DNA from 2 places in the Paracoccus sp. 228 genome. Region 2 is predicted to be linked to the other one. Evidence: riboswitches for the same ligand, from Rfam matches in the RefSeq annotation. Region 2 holds a riboswitch; the other holds the start of a gene.
The links. Region 2 has a riboswitch for thiamine pyrophosphate ahead of thiD (bifunctional hydroxymethylpyrimidine kinase/phosphomethylpyrimidine kinase). Riboswitches for the same ligand answer to the same signal wherever they lie in the genome.
Positions count from the first base shown of each region.

Region 1 (11,303 bases), on a different contig from region 2:
TGGGGAAATCGTTGGGACCTGATCGAACATGCCCGTTCCAACCGCGACGGAACGGGCAGCTGAAGTCCGCGTCGCGCCGGTATCCTCGATATGGATCGCGGGTCTCAGGACGGCGGTACCCGCGACGCGATCCTCGACGCACCCATCCGCCGCGCCCTCCGCTACGGCCGATGATGTCGCATCTACTGCCTTTCCCCCTCCGGCCATCACGGATCGTGCCCATCCGCGGCTGCGGCACGCCCGCGACCGCCGCCTGATGGATCGTGCGCGTGATGCGCACAGGGAATACCTTGGACAGCACCCGTGCCACGCGGTCCGTCCTCAAGTGACAGCGTCGAGGCCACCAGGGCGGGCATAGCATAATTGCCGGTGCCTCCCGCCGCATGGCGCCAAATTCATTGCCCGGAAAGCACAACCGCGTCCGGGGGGCCGGCAGTGCAGCAACCAGACCCCACCGACCGTCGATACAGGACCACGCGGCGGTGCCTCACCCCCTGTGCACCCCTGACATCGGCCCAAGGTGCCACCCGTGACGCAGATGCGCCACAGGGCGGCGGGCGCGACATCGATGCCCTTGCGCGGCCGCGACCAGTAGGAGCACTATGATTCCAGACGACGATGGGTCCGGTCATGTGCCCGTGGTGCAGGCGGTGGCCGGTCCGAAACCGACATGCCCGCGGGGCGTGCCCCTGCCGTGAAAGGCCCCCGATGTTCGACAATGCAGATGCCATCCTGCTGGCCCGGATCCAGTTCGCCTTCACGGTCAGCTTCCACTTCCTGTTCCCCGCCTTCACGATCGGGCTGGCCAGCTTTCTGGCGGTCCTGAACGGGCTGTGGCTGTGGACAAAGGACCACAAGTACCTGGATCTGTTCCGATACTGGGTCAAGATCTTTGCCCTGGCCTTTGCCATGGGCGTCGTGTCGGGCATCGTGATGTCCTATCAGTTCGGCACGAACTGGTCGGCCTTTTCCGACAAGGCGGGGCCGGTCATCGGCGCGCCGATGGCCTATGAGGTCCTGTCGGCCTTCTTCCTGGAGGCCGGGTTCCTGGGGATCATGCTGTTCGGGCGCGACCGCGTCGGGCCCACGCTGCACATGATCGCCTGCGCCGCGGTGGCGTTGGGCACGGCGTTCTCGGCCTTCTGGATCCTGTCGGTCAACAGCTGGATGCACACCCCAGCGGGCTTCGAGATCGACCCCGAGACGGGGCAGTTCCTGCCCACCGACTTCTGGCAGGTGATCTTCAACCCGTCCTTTCCGTTCCGGCTGATGCACACGGTGACCGCGGCCTATCTGACCACGGCCTTCATCGTGGGGGGCGTGGCGGCCCTGCACCTGCTGCGCCATCGCCACCGCCGCGACAAGGTCAGCCCGGCAACGCGGACCATGTTCAGCATGGCGATGTGGATGGCCGCGATCTTTGCCCCGGTCCAGATCGTGCTGGGCGATTTCCACGGCATCAACACGCTGGAGCACCAGCCGGCCAAGGTCATGGCGATGGAGGGCCATTTCGAGAGCCATGACGAAGGCGCGCCGCTGTACCTGTTCGGCATCCCGAACCAGGACGAACAGCGTCTGGACTATGCCATCGGCATCCCCAAGCTGTCGTCCCTGATCCTGAAGCACGACCTGAACGCACCGCTTGCGGGCCTGGACACTATCCCGCGCGAGGATCAGCCCCCCGTGGCCATCGTCTTCTGGTCGTTCCGCATCATGGTCGCGCTTGGCTTTGCCATGCTGGGGATCGGTGTCTGGTCGCTGTGGGCGCGCTGGCGGGGGATGCTGTTCGACAGCCCCATGCTGCACCGCGCCGCCCTTGTGATGTCGCCCGCGGGGCTGATCGCCGTGCTGGCCGGATGGGTCACGACCGAAGTTGGGCGGCAGCCCTTCACCGTCTATGGTCACCTGCGCACGGTGGACAGCGCCGCACCCCTGGACGCCGCCGCGGTGGGGGCATCGCTGGTGGCCTTCATCATCGTCTATTTCGCGGTCTTTGGGGCGGGGACATACTATATCCTGCGTCTGATGAGCCGCTCTCCGGCGAATAACGAACCGCGGCTGAAGGACGTGACCAACAGCCCGACGCGCACGGCGGGCACCACGCCCGCCCAGCAGCACCCGACCCGCAACGTCCAACCCGGAGAGTGACCATGCCCCTCGCAGAAGGCGTTTCGCTGGATCTGACCGTCATCTGGGCCTTCGTCATCGCCTTTGCGGTGCTGGTCTATGTCGTGCTGGACGGGTTCGACCTGGGCCTGGGCATGCTGTTCGCGGTCGAACCCGAGGGCGAGGACCGCGACATCATGATGAACTCGGTCGCGCCGGTCTGGGACGGGAACGAGACCTGGCTGGTCCTGGGCGGGGGCGGGCTGTTCGCGGCCTTTCCGCTGGCCTATGCACTGATCCTGCCGGCGCTGTATGCGCCGATCATGGCGATGCTGCTGGCGCTGATCTTCCGCGGCGTCGCGTTCGAGTTCCGCTGGCGTACCAAGCGCTGGCGCAAGGTCTGGGACGTGGCGTTCATCGGCGGATCGGCGGTGGCCGCGCTGGCGCAGGGCATCACCCTGGGCGGGCTGCTGCAGGGCATCGACGTCGACAAGGCCGCGCGCGAATATTCCGGCGGCTGGTGGGACTGGCTGACGCCCTTCACGCTGATGGTCGGCGTCGCGGTCATGGTCGGATACGCCCTTCTGGGCGCGACCTGGCTGGTGATGAAGACCGCCGGCCCCCTGCAGGAGCGCATGCGCAAGCGGGCCTGGGTGCTGGGTGTCGGCACGGTGATCTTCATGGGCGTGGTCAGCCTGTGGACGCCGTTCCTGCAGGACGGCTATTACAGCCGCTGGTTCGACGGCTGGAACATCGTGCTGGCAGCGGGGGTGGGTGCTGCCGTGCTGGGCCTGGCCTTCGGCATGTTCACCTCGCTGATGGTGCGTCATCACGACTACTGGCCGTTCCTCTGCGCGCTGGGGATGTTCATCCTGGGCTTTGTCGGGCTGGGGATCTCGATGTTCCCCTACATCGTCCCGGTCGAGGTCACGATCTGGGAGGCCGCCGCCCCCCGCAACAGCCAGATCTTCATGCTGGTCGGTGCGGCCGTGCTGATCCCGGTGATCCTGACCTATACCGCCTATTCCTATTGGGTGTTCCGCGGAAAGATGGACCCCAAGGAGGGGTACCACTGATGCCGCAATCCCTGCGGCGGCTGGCGTGGTTCGTGGCGATATGGCTGGCCAGCGTGGCGGTGATCGGCACCGTCGCCTGGATCATCCGCCTGTGGATCGCCTAGCCCAGATAGGCGCGCAGTCCCGGCGGCGGATCGTCCAGCAGCGGCCCGGTCGGGCGGGGGGCGTGCACCGCGCCATCCTCGACCAGCAGGGTGTCGGGCGCAAAGGCCCGCGCGTCGGCCGGATCATGAGTCACCATCAGCACCGTCGTGTCGGACGCCACCTGCGCCAGCAGGGTCAGCATCTCCGACTTCAGCGCCGGACCTAGCGCCGCGAAGGGTTCGTCCAGCAGCAGCAGGGGCCGCGCCCGCAGCAGCACACGGGCCAGCGCGACGCGGCTTTGCTGACCACCCGACAGGGCCGCGGGGCGGCGATCCTCTGTGCCGGACAGGCCGACATGGTCCAGCACCTGCATCACGCGGCGCTGCTGATCCCGGTCCAGACACAGATCCGGGCGCAGTCCCATCCCTACATTTTGTTTCACGGTCAGATGAGGAAACAAATTGTGGTGTTGAAACAGGATCGACACCGGTCTTTGGCCGGGCGTCATGTCGGTGATATCCTGGCCGTCCCAAATCAGCCGGCCTATTGTCGGGGCCAGAAACCCCGCCACTAAGGCCAGCAGGGTCGACTTGCCCGACCCCGAGGCGCCGATCACCGCATGGCGACCCTGCGGCACGGTCAGGTCCGCGGTCAGCGTGAAGTCGTCCTGTCGCAGCAGGATGTCGCGGAATTCAAGCGTCACGTCGGCCTCCCCTGTCGAACATCCAGAACAGTCCCAGGCTGAGCCCCATCAGCAGCAGGGCGCAAGCCGCGGCATCGGCCATGCGATAGCCGTTCATCAGCTGGTACAGCATCAGCGGCAGGGTCGGGCGATCCCCTGCGAACAGGGTGATGACGCCCAGATCGCCCATGGCCAGCGCCGCCGCCAGCCCGGCGCCAAAGCCCAAGGGGCGCGCCAGACGGGGCAGCACCAGAAGGCGCAGCCGTGCCCAGCCCCGCAGGTCCAGCGATGCGGCAAGTTGGCCGTAATCCTGTTCCAGCGCCCGCGCCGCCGGGATCAGCGCGCGCAGCGCGAAGGGCAGGGCCATCGCCGCGTTGATCAGCGCCGTGACCGGCAGGGCCATCTGCTGGGGCGTGACCGTACCGCGCAGCAGGATGAACAGCCCCGTCCCCAGCACCAGCGGCGAGGCGATCAGCGGCAGCATGCCCGCCGCCTCGACCCACCGGGCCGCGCCCCGCGCCACCGTCAGGGCCAGCGCCAAGGCCGCCCCCGCGCAGAGCAGCGCCGAGATCACGGCCATCAGCACCGACCGGCGCGTGGCCTGCCAGACCTCGGGCGGCAGGGCGGTCAGGCGCGGCAGGCCCGTCGCCGCGACCGAGATCAGCGGCGCCAGCAGAAAGGCCGCTGCCGCCGCGATCACCGCTGCGTCCGTCAGCCGCCGCCAGCCGCCCGGCGCGGGCGGCCCGCCCAAAGCATCCAGCCCCGCGCCGAAGCCTGCGGGCACCGTGATCCGCGCGGCCAGCGCCGCCGCCGCGATGCAGATCGCGATCTGAACCATCCCCAGGGCCGCCGCCCGCCCCAGGTCGAAATCGAATCGGAAGGCCTGATAGATGGCCAGTTCCACCGTCGTGGCCCGCGGCCCCCCGCCCAGGGCCAGCGCCACCGTGAAAGAGGTCAGGCAGACCAGGAACACCGCCAGCCAGACGCCGGGCAGCACGCCGCGCAGCATCGGGCGCTCCAGATGGCGGGCGATGTCGCGGGGGGCGAAATCCAGGGACGCGGCCAGCCGGAAGCGTTCCGCGGGAATCGCCTGCCAGCCCTGCAGGATCAGCCGCACCGACAGCGGCAGGTTGAAGAAGACATGCGCCAGGATCACCCCCTGCCAGCCATAGATGCCGATGGCGGGCAGGCCCAGGGCCTCCAGCGCGCCGTTCAGCGCACCGTTGCGCCCGAAGATCGCGATCAGGCCCAGCACCGCCACGATCACCGGCAGGATGAAGGGCGCGCCCAGCAGCGTGACCAGCAGCCCGCGCCCCCGGAACCGCCGCCGGGCCAGCGCGCGCGCCACCGGCACGGCCAGCGCGGCCGACAGGGTCGCGGACAGCGCCGCCTGCCACAGGGTGAACCAGACCGCGCGCAGGTCCCATTCGGTCAGGCTCGACAGCCCGCCCGCGACCCAGGCCACCGCCGCCAGCGTGCCCAGGATCAGCGCGGCAAGTGCGCCCGCGATGGCGTGGCCGATGCTCAGCGGAAGGCCCGCTGCCATTCGTCCAGGGCGGGGGCGCGCAGGGACTCTGCCTCGTCCTCGGACAGGAACAGGGTCTTGTCGGGCCGGGGCAGGTCGCGCATCACCTGCGGCCAGTCGGCCTCAGGCAGTTTCGCGGGCAGGGACCAGTTGGCCAGCGGGATCGTCGCCTGGAAATCGGGGGTCAGCACCCAGTCCATGAAGGCTTGCGCCAGTTCGGGCTGATCGGTGCCCGCGACCTGGGCCACCAGTTCGGCCATGAAGTAATGCCCCTCGGGGAAGATCGCGGCGCGCTTGGTGTCGTCCTCCTCGGCGGCGATGTGATAGGCGGGCGAGGTGGTGTAGGACAGCACCATGTCCGCCTCTCCGTCGGTGAACAGGCCATAGGATTCGGACCAGCCGCGGGTGACGGTCAGCACCTTGGGGGCCAGCTTCGCCCAGGCCTCGCCCGCCTGATCGCCATAGACCGACTTGACCCACAGCAGCATCGCCAGACCCGACACCGAACTGCGCGGGTCCTGGATGACGATGCTGAGATCCTCGGCCTCCAGCAATTCGCCAAAGCTGGCGGGCGGGTTTTCCAACCGCGTGCTGTCATAGACGAAGGCCGTCTCGCCCCAGTTGTAGGGCAGGAAGATGTCGTCCTCCCATGCGATGGGCAGCGACAGGCCGGACGTGTCCTGCCCATGCGGCGCGAACAGCCCCGATGCGCGGGCACGCGCCGTCATGTCGGTGTTAAGGCCGAAGACGATGTCGGCCTGGGTGCCCGCCCCCTCCATCAGGATGCGGGGCAGCACGTCGCCGGTCACGAATTGCAGGTCGCAATCGCAGATCGCCTCGAACCCCTCCTCGATGGCGGGGCCGGGGCCCCATTCGCTGGTGACGCTGTCGCCGGCATAGACGGTCAGGACGCGATCCTGGGCCAGGGCGGGGGTGGCCAGCAGCAAAGCGGGGATCAGGACGGATTTCATCGGCAGCCTCTCTTGTCGGAATGTCGAAAAGAAGGGGGTGCGCACCTTCCCTCCGCCGGTGTGAGCCGGATCAGGTTCAACGGGTCCGCTGTCGCGTCTCAGCCCGCATGGGGCACCCCGAGGTGATCCCGAATGTAGAGGTTTCGCGCGCCCGCGCAAGCGGATAGAACCCGCCCATGACCAAGGACATGTCTGATCAGCCCACGCCGATGATGGCGCAATATCTTGCAATCCGGGAGGCCAATCCCGGCGCGCTGCTGTTCTATCGCATGGGCGATTTCTACGAGATGTTCTTCGACGACGCGGTCGCCGCCGCCGCCGCGCTGGACATCGCGCTGACCAAACGCGGCACCCATGCGGGTGAGCCCATCCCGATGTGCGGCGTGCCCGTCCATGCGGCCGAGGGCTATCTGCTGACGCTGATCCGCAAGGGTTTCCGCGTGGCCATCGCCGAACAGATGGAGGACCCTGCGGAAGCCAAGAAGCGCGGGTCGAAATCGGTCGTGGCGCGCGACGTGGTGCGGCTGGTGACGCCGGGCACCCTGACCGAGGAATCGCTGCTGGAGGCGCGGCGCCACAATTACCTGGCGGCCTTCGTGGTCGTCCGCGAGGAGGGCGCGCTGGCTTGGGTCGACATCTCGACCGGCGCGTTTTCGGTGATGGATTGCCCCCTGCCGCGTCTGGCCCCCGAACTGGCGCGGCTGGCCCCGCGCGAGGTGCTGGCCTGCGACACGGGACTGGAGGAGTTGATCGGCGATGCAGGTGCGGTGATGACCGACCTGCATGCCAGCGCCTTCGACAGCAATGCGGGCACGCGGCGGCTGTGTGCGCTCTATGGGGTCGAGACGCTGGACGGCTTCGGCAGCTTCACCCGCGCCGAACTGGCCGCGATGGGCGCCATTATCGATTATCTGGACATGACGCAGAAGGGCCGCCTGCCGCTGCTGCGCCCGCCGGTGCGCGAACGCGCGGGCGGCGCGATGCAGATCGACGCGGCGACCCGGCGCAATCTGGAACTGACCCAGGCCCTGTCGGGCGGGCGCGACGGATCGCTGCTGGCGGCCATCGATCGCACCGTGACCGCGCCGGGCGCGCGCCTGCTGGAGCGACGGATCAGCGCGCCGTCGCGCGATTTGGGCCTGATCGCGGCGCGCCATGATGCGGTGGCGGCGCTGGCCGCCGATGCGCGGTTGCTCTCGGATCTGCGCGGCGCGCTGGCGCGGGTGCCGGACATGGACCGGGCGCTGTCGCGGCTGGCGCTGGACCGGGGCGGGCCGCGTGATCTGGCCGCGATCCGGGCGGGGCTGACGCAGGGCGCGGCCATCGCGGCGCGGCTGCCCGGTGATGCGCCGCCCGTGCTGCGCGATGCGGCGGGCGATCTGCTGGGCCATGAGACGCTGGTTGACCTGCTGGATGATGCACTTGTGGCAGAGCCGCCTCTGCTGGCGCGCGATGGCGGCTTCGTGGCCGAAGGGCATGACGCCGATCTGGACCAGACCCGTCGGCTTCGCGACGAGGGGCGCGGCGTCATCGCCGGGATGCAGGCCGATTACGCGGTCCTGGCCGGGGTTGGCAGCCTGAAGATCAAGCATAACAACGTTCTGGGCTATTTCATCGAGACGACGACCACCCATGCCGAGCGCATGATGGCCGCACCCCTGAACCAGACCTTCATCCACCGCCAGACCACCGCGAACCAGATCCGCTTCACCACGGTGGAACTGTCCGAGCTGGAGACCCGCATCCTGAACGCCCGCGACCGCGCGTTGGAGATCGAGCGGGGCATCTTCGACCGCCTGCGGACGGCGATCCTGGATCAGGCCGCGCGGATCGGGCAGGCGGCGCGCGCCCTGGCCGAGATCGACCTGGCCTGCGCCTTTGCGGACCTTGCCTCGGGCGAGGGCTGGGTCCGGCCGCGCGTGGACGACAGCCGCGCCTTCGTCATCGACGGGGGCCGCCATCCGGTCGTGGAACGCGCGCTGCGCCGCAAGGCGGAGAGCTTCGTCGCCAACGACTGCGACCTGACCACCGGGGCCACGCCCGCGATCTGGCTGCTGACCGGGCCGAACATGGCGGGCAAGTCGACCTTCCTGCGGCAGAACGCGCTGATCGCGGTGCTGGCGCAGGCCGGGGCCTTTGTTCCGGCGCGCGCAGCGCATATCGGGCTGGTCAGCCAGCTGTTTTCCCGCGTGGGCGCTGCCGACGACCTGGCGCGGGGGCGGTCGACCTTCATGGTCGAGATGGTCGAGACGGCCGCGATCCTGAACCAGGCCGATGACCGCGCGCTGGTGATCCTGGACGAGATCGGGCGCGGCACCTCCACTTGGGACGGGCTGTCGATTGCCTGGGCGGTGATGGAGCATCTGCATGCCGCCAACCGCTGCCGGGCGCTGTTCGCCACGCATTATCATGAGATGACGGCGCTGTCGGCCAAGCTGGAGGGGGTCGAGAACGCCACCGTCACGGTGCGCGAGTGGCAGGGCGAGGTGATCTTTCTGCACGAGGTCAGGAAGGGCGCGGCCGACCGCAGCTATGGCGTGCAGGTCGCGCGGCTGGCGGGTCTGCCCGCCTCCGTCGTGGAACGCGCCCGCACCGTGCTGACCGCGCTGGAAAGCGGAGAGCGTCAGTCGGCGCGCCCGGTGGCGCTGATTGACGATCTGCCGCTGTTCCGCGCCGCCCCGCCGCCCGCGCCCAAGGCCCGCCCGCTGGACGACCGGCTGAAGGCGGTCCATCCCGACGCCCTGTCCCCGCGCGAGGCGCTGGACCTGATCTATGAATTGAAAGCCCTGTCCGAGGAGACGCGCCCATGAGCTACAACACCTTCGGCCGCGAGTTCCGCTTTACCACCTGGGGCGAAAGCCACGGCCCCGCCCTGGGCGCGACGGTGGACGGCGTGCCGCCCGGCGTGCCCCTGACCGAAGAATACATCCAGCGCTTCATGGACCGCCGCCGCCCCGGGACGTCGAAACACACCACGCAGCGGCGCGAACCCGACCAGGTCCGCATCCTGTCCGGTGTCTTCGAGGGTGTCACCACCGGCACCGCGATCCAGCTGATGATCGAGAATACCGACCAGCGGTCCAAGGATTACGGCGACATCGCCACCAGCTTTCGCCCCGGCCATGCCGACATCACCTATCACCTGAAATATGGGGTGCGCGATTATCGCGGCGGGGGCCGGTCTTCGGCGCGCGAGACGGCGGCGCGGGTTGCGGCCGGAGCGGTCGCGCAGGCGGTTCTGGGCGCGTTTGTGCCCGATCTGCGGATCACCGGCTACATGGTGCAGATGGGCGCGATGCATCTGGACCGTGACCGGCTGGACCTGGGCGCGGTGAACGACAATCCGTTCTTCCTGCCCGATGCGGGCGCGGTGCAGGCCTGGTCCGATTACCTGGACGAAATCCGCAAGGATCAGAACAGCGTCGGCGCGGCCATCGAGGTCTGCGTTCAGGGCTGCCCGCCGGGCATCGGCGCGCCGGTCTATGCAAAGCTGGACACCGATCTGGCCGCCGCGATGATGTCGATCAACGCCGTGAAGGCCGTCGAGATCGGCGAGGGCATGGCCTCGGCCGCGCTGACCGGGGTGGCGAACGCGGACGAGATCCGCATGGGGCCGGACGGGCCGGAGTTCCTGTCGAACCATGCGGGCGGGATTCTGGGCGGCATCTCGACCGGACAGGACATCGTCGTGCGTTTCGCGATCAAGCCGACCAGCTCGATCACCACGCCCCGCCGATCGATCAACTCACGCGGAGAGGAGATCGACGTGATCACCAAGGGCCGCCACGACCCCTGCGTGGGCATCCGTGCCGTGCCAGTGGCCGAGGCGATGGCCGCCTGCGTGATCCTGGATCACCTGCTGATGGACCGAGCGCAGACCGGCGGGGTGCGTGGTCAGATCGGCTGATCGGACAGAAACGCGTCTACTTCGGTACGGGTGGGGATGGCATCGCCCGCCCCCGCCCGCGTGACCTTGACCGCCGCCGCGGCCGAGGCCAACCTTAGGGCGGCAGGAATATCCGCCCCGCCGTCCAACGCCGCCGCGAAATAGCCCGCGAAGGTGTCGCCCGCGCCGGTCGTGTCCACCGGCGTCACGCGGAACGAGGGCTGCTCATGCACCTGGCCCGTGGTCAGGTCGCGATATTCGGCACCCTCCGCGCCGCGGGTGATCAGCAGGCCCTGCACGGGCAGGTCGCCGGGGTCACCCGCGAACAGCTGCTCCGCCTCTCCGGCGTTCATCGCCAGGATCGACACATGGGGCAGGACCGCGCGCACCGCGTCCAGATCGAAAGGGGCGGCGGAATAGATCACGCGTGCGCCCTGCGCCTGCGCCGCGCGGGCGGCGGCGACTTGGCCGTTCGTCTCGTTCTGGATCAGCAGCGTATCAGCGGGGGTCAGGGCGGAGAGGGCCTGCGTCAGGGCATCCTCGTCGATGGCGCGGTTCGCGCCGGGGTGGATGACGATGGCGTTTTCCGCATCGGCATCCAGCAGGATGATCGCGTGGCCCGTCGCCTGATCCGCAAGGCGGGCGACATGCCCCATGTCCACGCCCGCCTGCGCCAGCCGGTCGCGCACCCAGTCATCGCCCGTGCCCATCGCCCCCAGGTGATGCGTGACCGCGCCCGCGCGCGCCGCGGCGACCGACTGGTTCGCACCCTTGCCGCCCAGACCCTGCGCATAACCGCGCGAGGCCAGCGTCTCTCCGGGCTTGGGCAGGCTCTCCAGCGGATAGACATGGTCGATGTTGATCGAGCCCAGGTTCCAGATTGCCATGCACGCCTCCGCCGTTTGGCGGCCATGTGACCGGGCGGGCCGGGCCTTGTCCAGATGTGAAAAGACGCGCCCGTTGCGGGGCGCGT
Region 1 is NZ_JYGY01000003.1:114,535-125,837, reverse strand. It holds gene SY26_RS10285 (VOC family protein) at 1-63, shown strand, start outside; gene SY26_RS10280 (cytochrome ubiquinol oxidase subunit I) at 709-2,148, shown strand; gene cydB (cytochrome d ubiquinol oxidase subunit II) at 2,151-3,182, shown strand; gene SY26_RS21105 (DUF2474 family protein) at 3,182-3,286, shown strand; gene SY26_RS10270 (ATP-binding cassette domain-containing protein) at 3,283-3,969, opposite strand; gene SY26_RS10265 (ABC transporter permease subunit) at 3,959-5,494, opposite strand; gene SY26_RS10260 (thiamine ABC transporter substrate binding subunit) at 5,473-6,444, opposite strand; TPP riboswitch at 6,475-6,574, opposite strand; gene mutS (DNA mismatch repair protein MutS) at 6,633-9,254, shown strand; gene aroC (chorismate synthase) at 9,251-10,351, shown strand; gene SY26_RS10245 (ribokinase) at 10,339-11,217, opposite strand.
Region 1: another riboswitch for thiamine pyrophosphate. It lies ahead of SY26_RS10260 (thiamine ABC transporter substrate binding subunit); the one in region 2 lies ahead of thiD (bifunctional hydroxymethylpyrimidine kinase/phosphomethylpyrimidine kinase).

Region 2 (11,303 bases):
TGGACAGCACGTCATAGACCTCGGCCGCGGGCACGCCGTCGGCGATCAGCGCCAGATACAGGGTGCGCTTGGGGTTCTTGGGCAGGCCGCGCTTGCCCGGGAAGGTCTCGGTGTCGAAGAAATCGGAGGCCGTGCTGGGGGTCTCTCCCTCGAACTTGGTCGTGTTGAACGAAATGACCGTGCCCCAGACGATGTTGGCGACCGCGCAATCCTGCAGCGCGCCGGGCACGAAATCATCTGCCGCAGCGGTGCCGTCGGGCGCACTGGGCAGGTCGGCGGGGTCGATCTCGACCAGCGCACCCTCGTCGCACAGGCGGATCGCGTCGCTGACCTCGACGTCGAAGACGTCGCCCGTGACGTTGCCGGCCTCGACCTGGGCGCGCAGCGGCGTCGCGGGGTTGTCGGCGGCGATCATGTTGACGGTGATGCCGGTCTCAGCGGTGAAGGGCTTGTTGTAGGCCTCGACCTGGCTGACCTCGTAGGCGCCGCCCCAGGACACGACGTTGACCTCTTGCGCCATCGCGCCGAAGGCCACGCCGCACAGGGCGGTCGAAAGGATCAGGGTGGATTTCACGTTGGTTCTCCCGGTTGGTTGGTCTCGGGCATTTTTGCCCGTTGTCATTGGCCCCGTTGGCGGGGCGCGGACCGGGCGGGACGAACCCTCCCGGTCCGAACTGGATCAGCTGGCCAGCCAGCTGTTGAAACGCTCAATCAGCTCGGCGTCGCGGTCGACCCAGAAATCCAGGTCCGATGCCAGCGCCCCGGCCATGTTCGCATCGAAGGTGGGCAGGTTGGGGCCCATCGGCTCCTCGGTGCCCTCGATGTTGCCGACCATCGCGGCGGCGGACCGGCGCGGCGGACCATAGCTGATGAATTCGGCGGCGCGGGCCTGGGGCGCGGGCGCGGTGGTCCAGGCCACGAATTCCATCGCCTGCTCCAGGTTCGGCGCGCCCTTCGGCACGACCCAGCCCTCCATCTCATAGATCTGGGCGTCCCAGATGATCTCGAAGGGCTGGCCGTCGGCCTGCGCCGCGTTGAAGATCCGGCCGTTGAAGGCATAGGCCATGCTGACCTCGCCATCGGCAAGCAGCTGCGGGGGCTGGGCGCCTGCCTCCCACCAGATCACCTCGGACTTGATCGTGTCCAGCTTGGCAAAGGCGCGGTCCACGCCCTCCGGGGTGGACAGCACGTCATAGACCTCGGCGGCGGGCACGCCATCGGCCATCAGCGCCAGCTCAAGGTTGAACTTGGCGCCCTTGCGCATGGTCCGCTTGCCCGGAAACGCTTCCAGATCGAAGAAATCGGCAGGGGTCGCGGGCTTGGCCTCCGGGAAGGCGGTCTCGTTGAACGCCAGGACCATCGAATAGACGTCGGTCGCCACAAAGCATTCGGTCACCGCGCCGTCGATGAAGTCGTCGGCCGCTGCCGTCCCGTCCTCGGCCGGCAGCAGGATGGCGGGGTCGATCATCTCCAGCGCGCCCTCGTCGCACAGGCGCACCGCATCGGCATATTCGACCGACGCGACATCGACGCTGACATTGCCTGCCTCGACCTGCGCCTTGATCGGGGTCGCGGGGTTGTCGGCATCCGACATAACGACATTGATGCCCGTTTCCGCCGTGAACGGCTTGGCATAGGCCTCCAAGTGGCTGTTGCCATAGGCGCCGCCCCAGGACAGCAGGTTCACATCGGCCAGGGCCGGCCCGGCGACCAGGCCCATCGCGGTGCTGAGTGCAAGAAAACGCTTCATCGAAGTCTCCGGTTGGGAAAAGGGATCAGATCGGGTCCAGCGCGCGGGCATCCTGGGGATGCCAGCCGATGCGGATGACCTGGCCGGGGTCCAGACGGGTCTGGCCGATCGTGTTGCGCATCTTCATGACGAAATTGTCGCTGCCGGCGACCTTCAGCCGGGCGCGCAGGATGTCGCCCATATAGATGACCTCCATCACCTGCGCCTCGATCGTGTGGGCGCCCTGGGACATCATCTCGGGCTTGAACTCGACCCGTTCGGGGCGGATCGACACGGTCGTGCGCTGACCCCTCTCGCGGATGTTCACGGCGGTCGCGTCGATCACCCCACCCCCGTCCAGCCGCACCAGCGCCTTGTCGCCATCCAGCTGCTCGATCGTGCCAGCCAGGGCGTTGTTCTCTCCGATGAAGCTTGCGACGAAGCTGTTCTCGGGGCGCTCGTAGAGGTCGGACGGCGGGGCCAGCTGCTGGATGCGACCGTCGTTGAAGACCGCGATGCGGTCCGACATGGTCAGGGCCTCGCCCTGGTCATGGGTCACATAGACGACGGTGATTCCAAGTTTCTCGTGCAGGTGCTTGATCTCGAACTGCATATGCTCGCGAAGCTGCTTGTCCAAGGCGCCAAGCGGCTCGTCCATCAGCACCAGTTCGGGGTCGAAGACCAACGCGCGGGCCAGGGCGATCCGCTGTTGCTGCCCGCCGGACAGCTGCGCCGGACGCCGGTTCGCGAACTTGCCCATTTGGACCATGTCCAGCGCGCGGGCGATGCGCGTCTGGCGTTCGTCCTTGCCCATCCCGCGGACCTCCAGCGGAAAGGACAGGTTCTCTCCGACGGTCATGTGCGGGAACAGGGCATAGTTCTGGAACACCATGCCGATCCCGCGCTTGTGCGGCGGCACCTGGTTGATCGGACGCCCGCCAAGACGGATTTCTCCGTTCGTCGCGGTCTCGAAGCCCGCCAGCATCATCAGGCAGGTGGTCTTGCCGGAACCGGACGGCCCCAGCATCGTTAGAAATTCACCCCGTCCGATCGACAGATTCAAGTCTTTGACGACAAGTGTCTGTCCATCATAGCTTTTTTGCACATGCTCGAAGGCGACGAATGCGTCGCCGTGGCGGTCGTCCAGCAAAAGCGCTCTCCCTGTTATGTCGTTGGTTATTCAGCGCAAGGATCAGGTTAAGCGTCGCCCTGCCCGACTGGCAATATCAATTGCGACATTCCATGCCCCGAACGCGTCGCGCCCGAAACCCCGCAAGGGAGCTTCGGGCGCGAGGGCCATGTGGATTGCAGAGCGTGCAGGGCCCACTGCCTGTTTGTCAGGCAGTTGCTTGGCCCCGCAGGCAGTTGCCGGTCAGGCGGGCCGCTTGGGTCCCTTGCGATGCGCCTTGGGGGCGCCCGCCTTGTCGCCGGCGGGCCTGGACTTGGCCCAGGCCGGCTTGGGGCCCTTGCCAGCGTCGGCCGACGACTTCTTCTTCCACGATTTCACGGCCGCATGCGGTCCGGTCTCGCGCGGTTCGGCAGGGGCATCATCGGGCAGCCAGCCGCCGCGGGCGGACTTGACGCGGGCGTGGTGACCCTCGTCCGACGCGGCGTGCTTGGCACGCGGCGCGGGCTTGCGACCCTCGGAACGGTTGTCGGTGCGCGGGGCACGGGGCGCCCGTTCGATCGGCGCGTCCAGGTCGGGGGCGCCGTCCATGCGGCGCATGGTGACCTCCGGGGTGATCTCGATGAAATCGCCGAACTTGGCGGCGACTTCCGACGCGATCTGGATATAGGACAGGTCCTGCTTGACGCGGATCGCACCGATGCTGTCGCGGGTGATCCCGCCCGCATCACAGACCTTGGGCAGCAGCCAACGCGCCTCGGCCCGACCGGAATGACCGACCGACAGCGTGAACCAGACCGACGGGCCGAACTCGCGCTGCGCACGGGGGGCCATCGGTGCGGGGGGCGCATGCGCCTCGGACAGTTCCTCGGCAGCGGGGCGGCCTTCGCGCCACAGGCGCAGGAAGGCGGCGGCGACCTGTTCGGCGCTGAACTGCTCCAGCAGCTGCGCGGCCAGGGCGGCGTCGTCGCCCACGGGTTCACGCAGGCCGGGATGGTCCAGCATGCGCTGATCATCGCGCGCCCGCACCTCGTCCGCTGTCGGCGCGTCCAGCCATTCGGCCGAGACCTTGGCGTTCTGCAGCAGACGCTGTGCCCGACGATAATCGGCCGACGGCACGATCAGCGCGGACACGCCCTTGGAGCCCGCACGCCCGGTGCGGCCCGACCGGTGCAGCATCGTGTCGGGGTTGGTCGGCAGGTCCGCGTGGATCACCAGCTCCAGCCCCGGCAGGTCGATGCCGCGCGCGGCCACGTCGGTGGCGATGCAGACGCGGGCGCGCCCGTCACGCAGCGCCTGCAGGGCGTGGGTCCGCTCCTGCTGGGACAGTTCGCCCGACAGGGCCACGCATTTGAAGCCCCGGTTCGACATGCGCGCCAGCAGATGGTTCACGTTGGCCCGCGTCTTGCAGAAGACGATGGCGGTCTGCGCCTCGTGGATGCGCAGCAGGTTGAAGATCGCGGGCTCGCGGTCGCGGGCGGTCACGGTATAGGCGCGATAGGCGATGTCGCCATGCTGGCGCGCCTCGCCCATTGCGGCGATGCGCAGGGCGTCGCGCTGGAAATCACGGGCCAGCTTCTCGATCGCCGACGGCACCGTGGCCGAGAACATCAGCGTGCGGCGCTCGACCGGGGCGGCGCCCAGGATAAACTCCAGGTCCTCGCGGAAGCCCAGGTCCAGCATCTCGTCAGCCTCGTCCAGGACGGCCGCGCGCAGATCCGACAGGTCCAGGCTGCCGCGGTCGATATGGTCGCGCAGGCGGCCAGGCGTGCCGACCACGATCTGCGCGCCGCGTTGCAGGGCGCGCTTTTCGTTGCGATAGTCCATACCGCCGACGCAGGTCGCGATCTGCGCGCCGGTCCCGGCATAGAGCCATTCCAGCTCGCGCGCGACCTGCAGCGCCAGTTCGCGCGTGGGCGCGATGGCCAGGGCCAGCGGCAGCTCGCCCGCGATGATGCGGTCGCCGTCCAGAAGGTCCGCGCCCATCGCCAGGCCAAAGGCCACGGTCTTGCCCGACCCGGTCTGGGCCGAGACCAGCACGTCGCGGCCCGCGGCCTCGGGCGCCAGCACCGCCGACTGCACGGCAGTCAACGTCTCATAGCCCTTGTCGGCCAACGCCGCCTGAAGCGGCGCGGGGAAATTCAGTTCAGTCATGTGATTCGCCAAAATGCGGGGGCCGTGAGCGACCCGATGAGCGGCACCTATCGTCGCTGCGACCGGCCCACCCTGCACCCGCCGCCCCGGACTAGCAGGGCCAAAGGCGGTTCCCTACGCGGTTTGGATCGCAAAGTCCACGCCCAATCAGGGGGTGTTCGACGCGGCCTCCTGGCGGGCCGCGATCTCGCGCCGCATGGTGCGCCTGACCTCGGCCGACCGCCAGCGCTGGCGGTCGATGTCGTCCTCAAGCTCGGGCTTGGGGACCGGCACAGGATGGCCTCGTTCGTCGACCGCGACCATGGTAAAATAGCAGGAATTGGTATGCCTGCGGGTGCCGCGGCGGATGTTCTCGGCCTCGACCCGGATGCCGACCTCCATCGAGGTGCGGCCGGTATGGTTCACCCGCGCGCGAAAGGTCACCAGCTCTCCCACGTGGATGGCCTCCTTGAAGGTCACCTGGTCGACGGACAGGGTCACCGCATATTCTCCAGACCAGCGCGACGCGCACGCATAGGCCACCCGGTCCAGACAGGCCAAAAGCGCGCCGCCATGCACCTTGCCGCTGAAATTCGCCATGTCCGGCGACATCAGCACCGTCATCTCCAGCCCGCGCCTGTCCATCTGTCCCCCGTCCGCTGTCCCACCATCCTGCGACAATCGCGCGGGCGCGAAAAGCCCCCCTTGCGCCCCGGGCCCGCCGCGCCTAGCCTTGGGGGGCAAACCGTTGGGGTGTCCCGTCACAGGGGCTGAGAGGCGACAGCCAACCCATCGAACCTGATCCGGGTCATACCGGCGGAGGGAACGGTGCAGATATCCGCGCGGCCATCGGCCCGCCCTGTGTCCCCACCCCTTTGCCCGGTCACGACCCGCCACATTACGGGGGACGACGTGACAGCACCCATTGCCCTGACCATCGCCGGGTCCGATTCGGGCGGCGGCGCCGGCATTCAGGCGGATCTGAAGACCTTTTCGGCCCTTGGCTGCTATGGCGCCAGCGTCGTGACCGCGCTGACGGCGCAGAACACCCGCACCGTGGCTTTGGTCGAACCGGCCAGCCTCGCGATGATCGCAGGGCAGATGCGTGCCGTTCTGGACGATCTGGACGTCCGGGCGGTCAAGCTGGGCATGCTGGGCGGGGCCCAGGCCGTCGCCACGGTGGCCGGGGGTCTGGACGGCTGCGGCCTGCCCATCGTGCTGGACCCGGTGATGGTGGCGAAATCGGGCGACCGCTTGCTGCCGCCCGATGCCATCGACGCGCTACGTTCCCTGTTGGGCTGCGCGACGCTGCTGACCCCGAACCTGCCCGAGGCCGCCTGCCTGCTGGGTTGTGCCCCGGCCACCACCCCGGCCCAGATGGCCGAACAGGGTGCTGCGCTGCGCGCCATGGGCGCGGGGGCCGTGCTGATGAAGGGTGGGCATGGCGAGGGCGCGATCTGCACCGACCTTCTGGTGACCGCGCAGGGGGCGACGCCTTTCAGCGCCCGACGCCTGTCCACCCGCAACACGCATGGCACTGGCTGCACGCTGTCGGCGGCCATCGCAGCCGGCCTGGCACACGGCCTGCCGCTGGAGCAGGCGGTCGGGGTCGCACACCGCTATCTGCAACGCGCGATCGCGGCGGCCGACGATCTGTGCGTGGGGTCGGGGCACGGGCCGGTGCATCATTTCCATGCGGTCTGGTCGCATGGCTGATGTCACCATCATCGGCGCGGGCGTGGCCGGGCTGTTCGCGGCCCATGTGCTGGTGCAGCGCGGCCTGACCCCGCGCATCCTGGACCGCAAAGGCGCGCCCGGCCCACACGGCTGCTCATGGTGGGCCGGCGGCATGCTGGCCCCGCAGTGCGAAGGCGTGACCGCCGACCCCGTGATCACCCGCCTTGGCGCAGAAGCCGCCGATGCCTGGTCCGCCGTCACGCCCGTCACGCGGCGCGGCACGCTGGTCCTGGCGCTGGACCGCGACCGGGCGGAACTGGCCCGCTTTGCGCGCCGTGCCACGGCGCATCACCCCTGCGATAGCGCCGATCTGGAACCAGACCTGCAGCCCCGGCCCGGCCTGATCTTTCCAACCGAGGCGCATCTGGACCCCCGACGTGCCTTGGCGGATCTGGCCGCGTGGCTGGCCGCGCGCGGCATCGGCATCGAATGCGTGACCGCCGAACCCGGCGACGTCGCAGGCCCGGTGATCGATGCCCGCGGACTGTCCGCCGCCCTGCCCGACCTCCGCGGCGTGCGCGGCGAGATGGTCGTTCTGCACGCGCCCGACATCGCCCTGACGCGGCCGGTCCGCCTGCTGCATCCGCGTCATCCGCTGTACATCGTGCCACGCGCGGGCGGCCTGTTCATGCTGGGCGCGACCCAGATCGAAAGCGCATCCCGTGCGCGTCCCACCGCTCGGTCGGTGCTGGAACTGCTGTCGGCGGCCTATGCGCTGGATCCCCGCTTTGCAGAGGGCGCCATCGTCGAGATGGGCGCCGATCTGCGCCCGGCATTTCCCGACAACGTCCCGCGCGTGACCGTCCAAGGGCGGGTGCTGCACCTGAACGGGCTGTTTCGTCACGGATACCTGATGGCCCCCGCGCTGGCGCGCCAGGCGGCCGATTACCTGATCACCGAAACCAAGGGAGAACTGGTCCATGAGGATTGAGGTCAACGGAACCCCCCGCGACATCGCCGCCACCACCGTGGCCGACGCACTGTCCGAACTGGGCTGGGGCGAGGCCCGCGTGGCCACAGCGCTGAACGGTGATTTCCTGCCCGCCGCGTCCCGCCCGACGCAGGCGCTGCGCGACGGTGACCGGCTGGAGGTCCTGGCACCCATGCAGGGAGGATAGGCGATGCGTGATTTCTATGGCGTCACCCTGACCAACGCGCTGATGCTGGGCACCGCCCAATACCCGTCCCCGTCGGTCCTGCAGGAGGCGTTCCGCGCCAGCGGTGCGGGCGTGGCCACCGTGTCGCTGCGCCGCGAGGCCGGCCAGGGCCAGGCCTTCTGGTCGCTGATCCGCGATCTGGGCGTGCGCGTGCTGCCCAACACCGCCGGCTGTCACAGCGCGCGAGAGGCCGTGACCACGGCCCGCATGGCGCGCGAAGTCTTTGAAACCGACTGGATCAAGCTGGAGGTGATCGGCCATGCCGACACCCTGCAGCCCGATCCCTTCGGCCTGCTGGAGGCCGCGACGACGCTCTGCGCCGAGGGGTTCCATGTGTTTCCCTATACGACCGAGGATCAGGTTCTGGCCGCCCGCCTGCTGGATGCGGGGTGCCGGGTGCTGATGCCTTGGGGCGCGCCCATCGGGTCTGGCCTTGGGCTGAACAACCGCCACGGGCTGCGCATGCTGCGCGCGGCCTTTCCTGACGTGCCGATGGTGATCGACGCGGGCCTTGGCCTGCCCAGCCATGCGGCGGAGGCGATGGAGATGGGGTTCGACGCGGTTCTTCTGAACAGCGCGGTGGCGCAGGCGGGCGATCCGGTCGCGATGGCCCGCGCCTTTGCGCTGGCCGTGCAGGCGGGCGCCTTGGCGCGCGACGCCGATCCCATGGGGGTGCGCGACATGGGCGCGCCCTCCACCCCCCTGATCGGGAGGGCCTGGCTGTGACGCTGCCGCGCTTCTATCCGATCTTCGATGATGCCGCATGGCTGGACCGCGTTCTGCCTCTGGGCGTCCGGCTGGTCCAGCTGCGGCTGAAGGACCGCGACCCCGCCTATGTCCTCGACCAGATTGACCGCGGGCTGCGCCTGGCGCGCGCACATGGCGCGACGCTGGTCGTCAATGACCACTGGCAGGCGGCGATCGATCTGGGCGCCGACTGGTTGCACCTGGGGCAGGAGGACCTGGACGACGCCGACCTGCCCGCCATCCGCCGCGCCGGGCTGCGGCTTGGCGTCTCGACCCATGACCGGGCGGAACTGGACCGTGCGCTGGCGCTGGCCCCCGATTACGTGGCCCTTGGGCCCGTCTGGCCCACGATCCTGAAAAAGATGCGCTGGCACGAACAGGGCTTGGACCGCGTCACCGAATGGAAGGCGCTGGTGGGCGACATTCCGTTGGTCGCGATCGGCGGGCTGACCCCCGATCGCGGTGCGCAGGCGCTGGCGGCGGGGGCGGACATCGTATCGGCCGTGACCGACATCACGCTGAACCCCGACCCCGAGGCGCGGATCGCCGACTGGCTGGCGGTGACGGCATGATCCGCTATGCCCGCCAGATGGTGCTTCCGGGCATCGGCGCCGCGGGCCAGGATCGGCTGGCGCAGGCCCACGTGCTGGTCGTGGGCGCGGGCGGGCTGGGCTGCCCCGCGCTGCAATACCTGGCCGCCGCGGGAGTGGGTCGGATCACCCTGGTCGATCCCGACCGCGTGGAGGAGACGAACCTGCACCGCCAGCCCCTGTACCGCATGGACCAGGTGGGCCGACCCAAGGCCCAGGCCGCGGCGGCCGCATTGGCGGTGCTGAACCCCGACTGTCAGGTGGTGCCGCGTGTGGAATGGCTGACCCCGGCCAACGCGAGCGATCTGGTGCAGGCAGCCGACGTGACGCTGGATTGCGCCGACAGCTTTGCGGTCAGCCTGACGCTGTCTGATGCCTGCATGGCGGCGGGCAGGCCGATGATCACCGCCTCTGCGCTTGGCCTGTCGGGCTATGCCGCGGGCTGCTGCGGCGGGGCGCCCAGCCTGCGCGCGATTTTTCCCGACCTGCCCGCGCAGGCCGCCAGCTGTGCCAGCGCGGGTGTGCTGGGCCCCGTCGTCGGGATGATCGGAGCGCTGCAGGCGCAGATGGCGCTGGCCGTGCTGCTGGGCCTGGACCCTCGGCCCTTGGGGCGGCTGATCAGCTGGGACGCAGGCGGCTGGCGGATGGGCGGCTTCCGCTTCGACACCGCGCCCGAATCCGCCGACCCCCTGCCCTTCATCGCCCACGCCCAGATCGCCCCCGGCGACCTGCTGATCGACCTGCGGACCGAGGCCGCGCCCATCGCCGGCGCCCGCCACCTGCCTCCAGACCGCATCGCGCATCTGGACCCCGGCCCTGCCACGCGGGTGGTGCTGGCCTGTCGCACCGGCCTGCGCGCGCACAATGCCGGGCAGGTGCTGCAATCACGCTGGTCGGGGCGCATCGCCCTGCTGGCCCTGACCGATGACGACCTGAAAGGACGCCCATGAAGACGCTGACCCTGGCGCTGGCCGTGCTGGCCCTGCCCGCCCATGCCGAAACCCGCCTGACGGTGATGCTGGACTGGTTCGTGAACCCCGACCACGCGCCCATCGTGCTGGCTCAGGAACTGGGCTATTTCGCGGATGCCGGCCTGGCGGTTCAGACCGTGGCCCCGTCCGACCCCAACGATCCGCCGCGCATGGTCGCCGCCGGGCGCGTCGATCTGGCCGTCAGCTATCAGCCGCAGCTGCACCTGTCCCGCCACCAGGGCTTGCCGGTGACCCGCGTCGGCACGTTGGTGGAAACGCCGCTGACCTGCCTGGTCGTGCTGGCCGACAGCGGTATCACGACCCCTGCCGACCTGTCCGGCCGCAAGGTCGGCTTTGCCGTGGCGGGCGTGCAGGAGGTGATGCTGGACGCCATGCTGACCGATGGCGGGCTGGCCCCCGACGATGTCGAACAGATCAACGTCGGCTGGTCCATCGCGCCTGCGCTGATGTCGGGACAGGTGGACGGCGTCATCGGCGCCTTCCGCAACTTCGAGCTGAACCAGCTGCGGCTGGAGGGGTTCGAGGGCCGCTGCCTGAACCCCGAGGATCACGGCATTCCGGCCTATGACGAGCTGATCTATCTGGCCGATCCCGCCCGCATGGACCGCGCCGCCGTCGCGGCCTTTCTGGAGGCCACGGAACGCGCGACGGCCTTCATCAAGAACGACCCCGACGCGGCGTGGCGGATCTTCGCGGAGACCGCCGCCGAACTGCGCACCCCCCTGAACGAGGCCGCGTGGGCCGACACCTGGCCCCGCTTTGCCGGGCGCCCCGCGGCGCTGGACGCGGGCCGGTATCTGCGCTTCGAGGCTTTCCTGGCCGATCGGGGCGCCACGCCGGGCGGACAGTCGCTGTCCGATCTGGCCATCGACGTGACCGCACCATGAGCGCGCCCGACTATGGCCGCGCCTTCGCGCTGTGGCGGGACGCGGCGGGGGCGCACTGGGACGCCTATGTGGACCACGCCTTCGTGCGCCAGCTGGCGGCGGGCAGCCTGCCCCGCGACAGCTTCCTGCATTACCTGCAGCAGGATTACGTCTTCCTTCTGCATTTTGCGCGGTCCTGGGCGCTGGTCTTTGCCAAGTCCGACCG
Region 2 is NZ_JYGY01000001.1:328,946-340,248, reverse strand. It holds gene SY26_RS01590 (ABC transporter substrate-binding protein) at 1-574, opposite strand, end outside; gene SY26_RS01585 (ABC transporter substrate-binding protein) at 680-1,750, opposite strand; gene SY26_RS01580 (ABC transporter ATP-binding protein) at 1,776-2,879, opposite strand; gene SY26_RS01575 (DEAD/DEAH box helicase) at 3,102-5,009, opposite strand; gene SY26_RS01570 (acyl-CoA thioesterase) at 5,157-5,633, opposite strand; TPP riboswitch at 5,728-5,830, shown strand; gene thiD (bifunctional hydroxymethylpyrimidine kinase/phosphomethylpyrimidine kinase) at 5,901-6,704, shown strand; gene SY26_RS01560 (FAD-dependent oxidoreductase) at 6,697-7,656, shown strand; gene thiS (sulfur carrier protein ThiS) at 7,646-7,843, shown strand; gene SY26_RS01550 (thiazole synthase) at 7,847-8,608, shown strand; gene SY26_RS01545 (thiamine phosphate synthase) at 8,605-9,201, shown strand; gene SY26_RS01540 (HesA/MoeB/ThiF family protein) at 9,198-10,169, shown strand; gene SY26_RS01535 (ABC transporter substrate-binding protein) at 10,166-11,098, shown strand; gene SY26_RS01530 (TenA family protein) at 11,095-11,303, shown strand, end outside.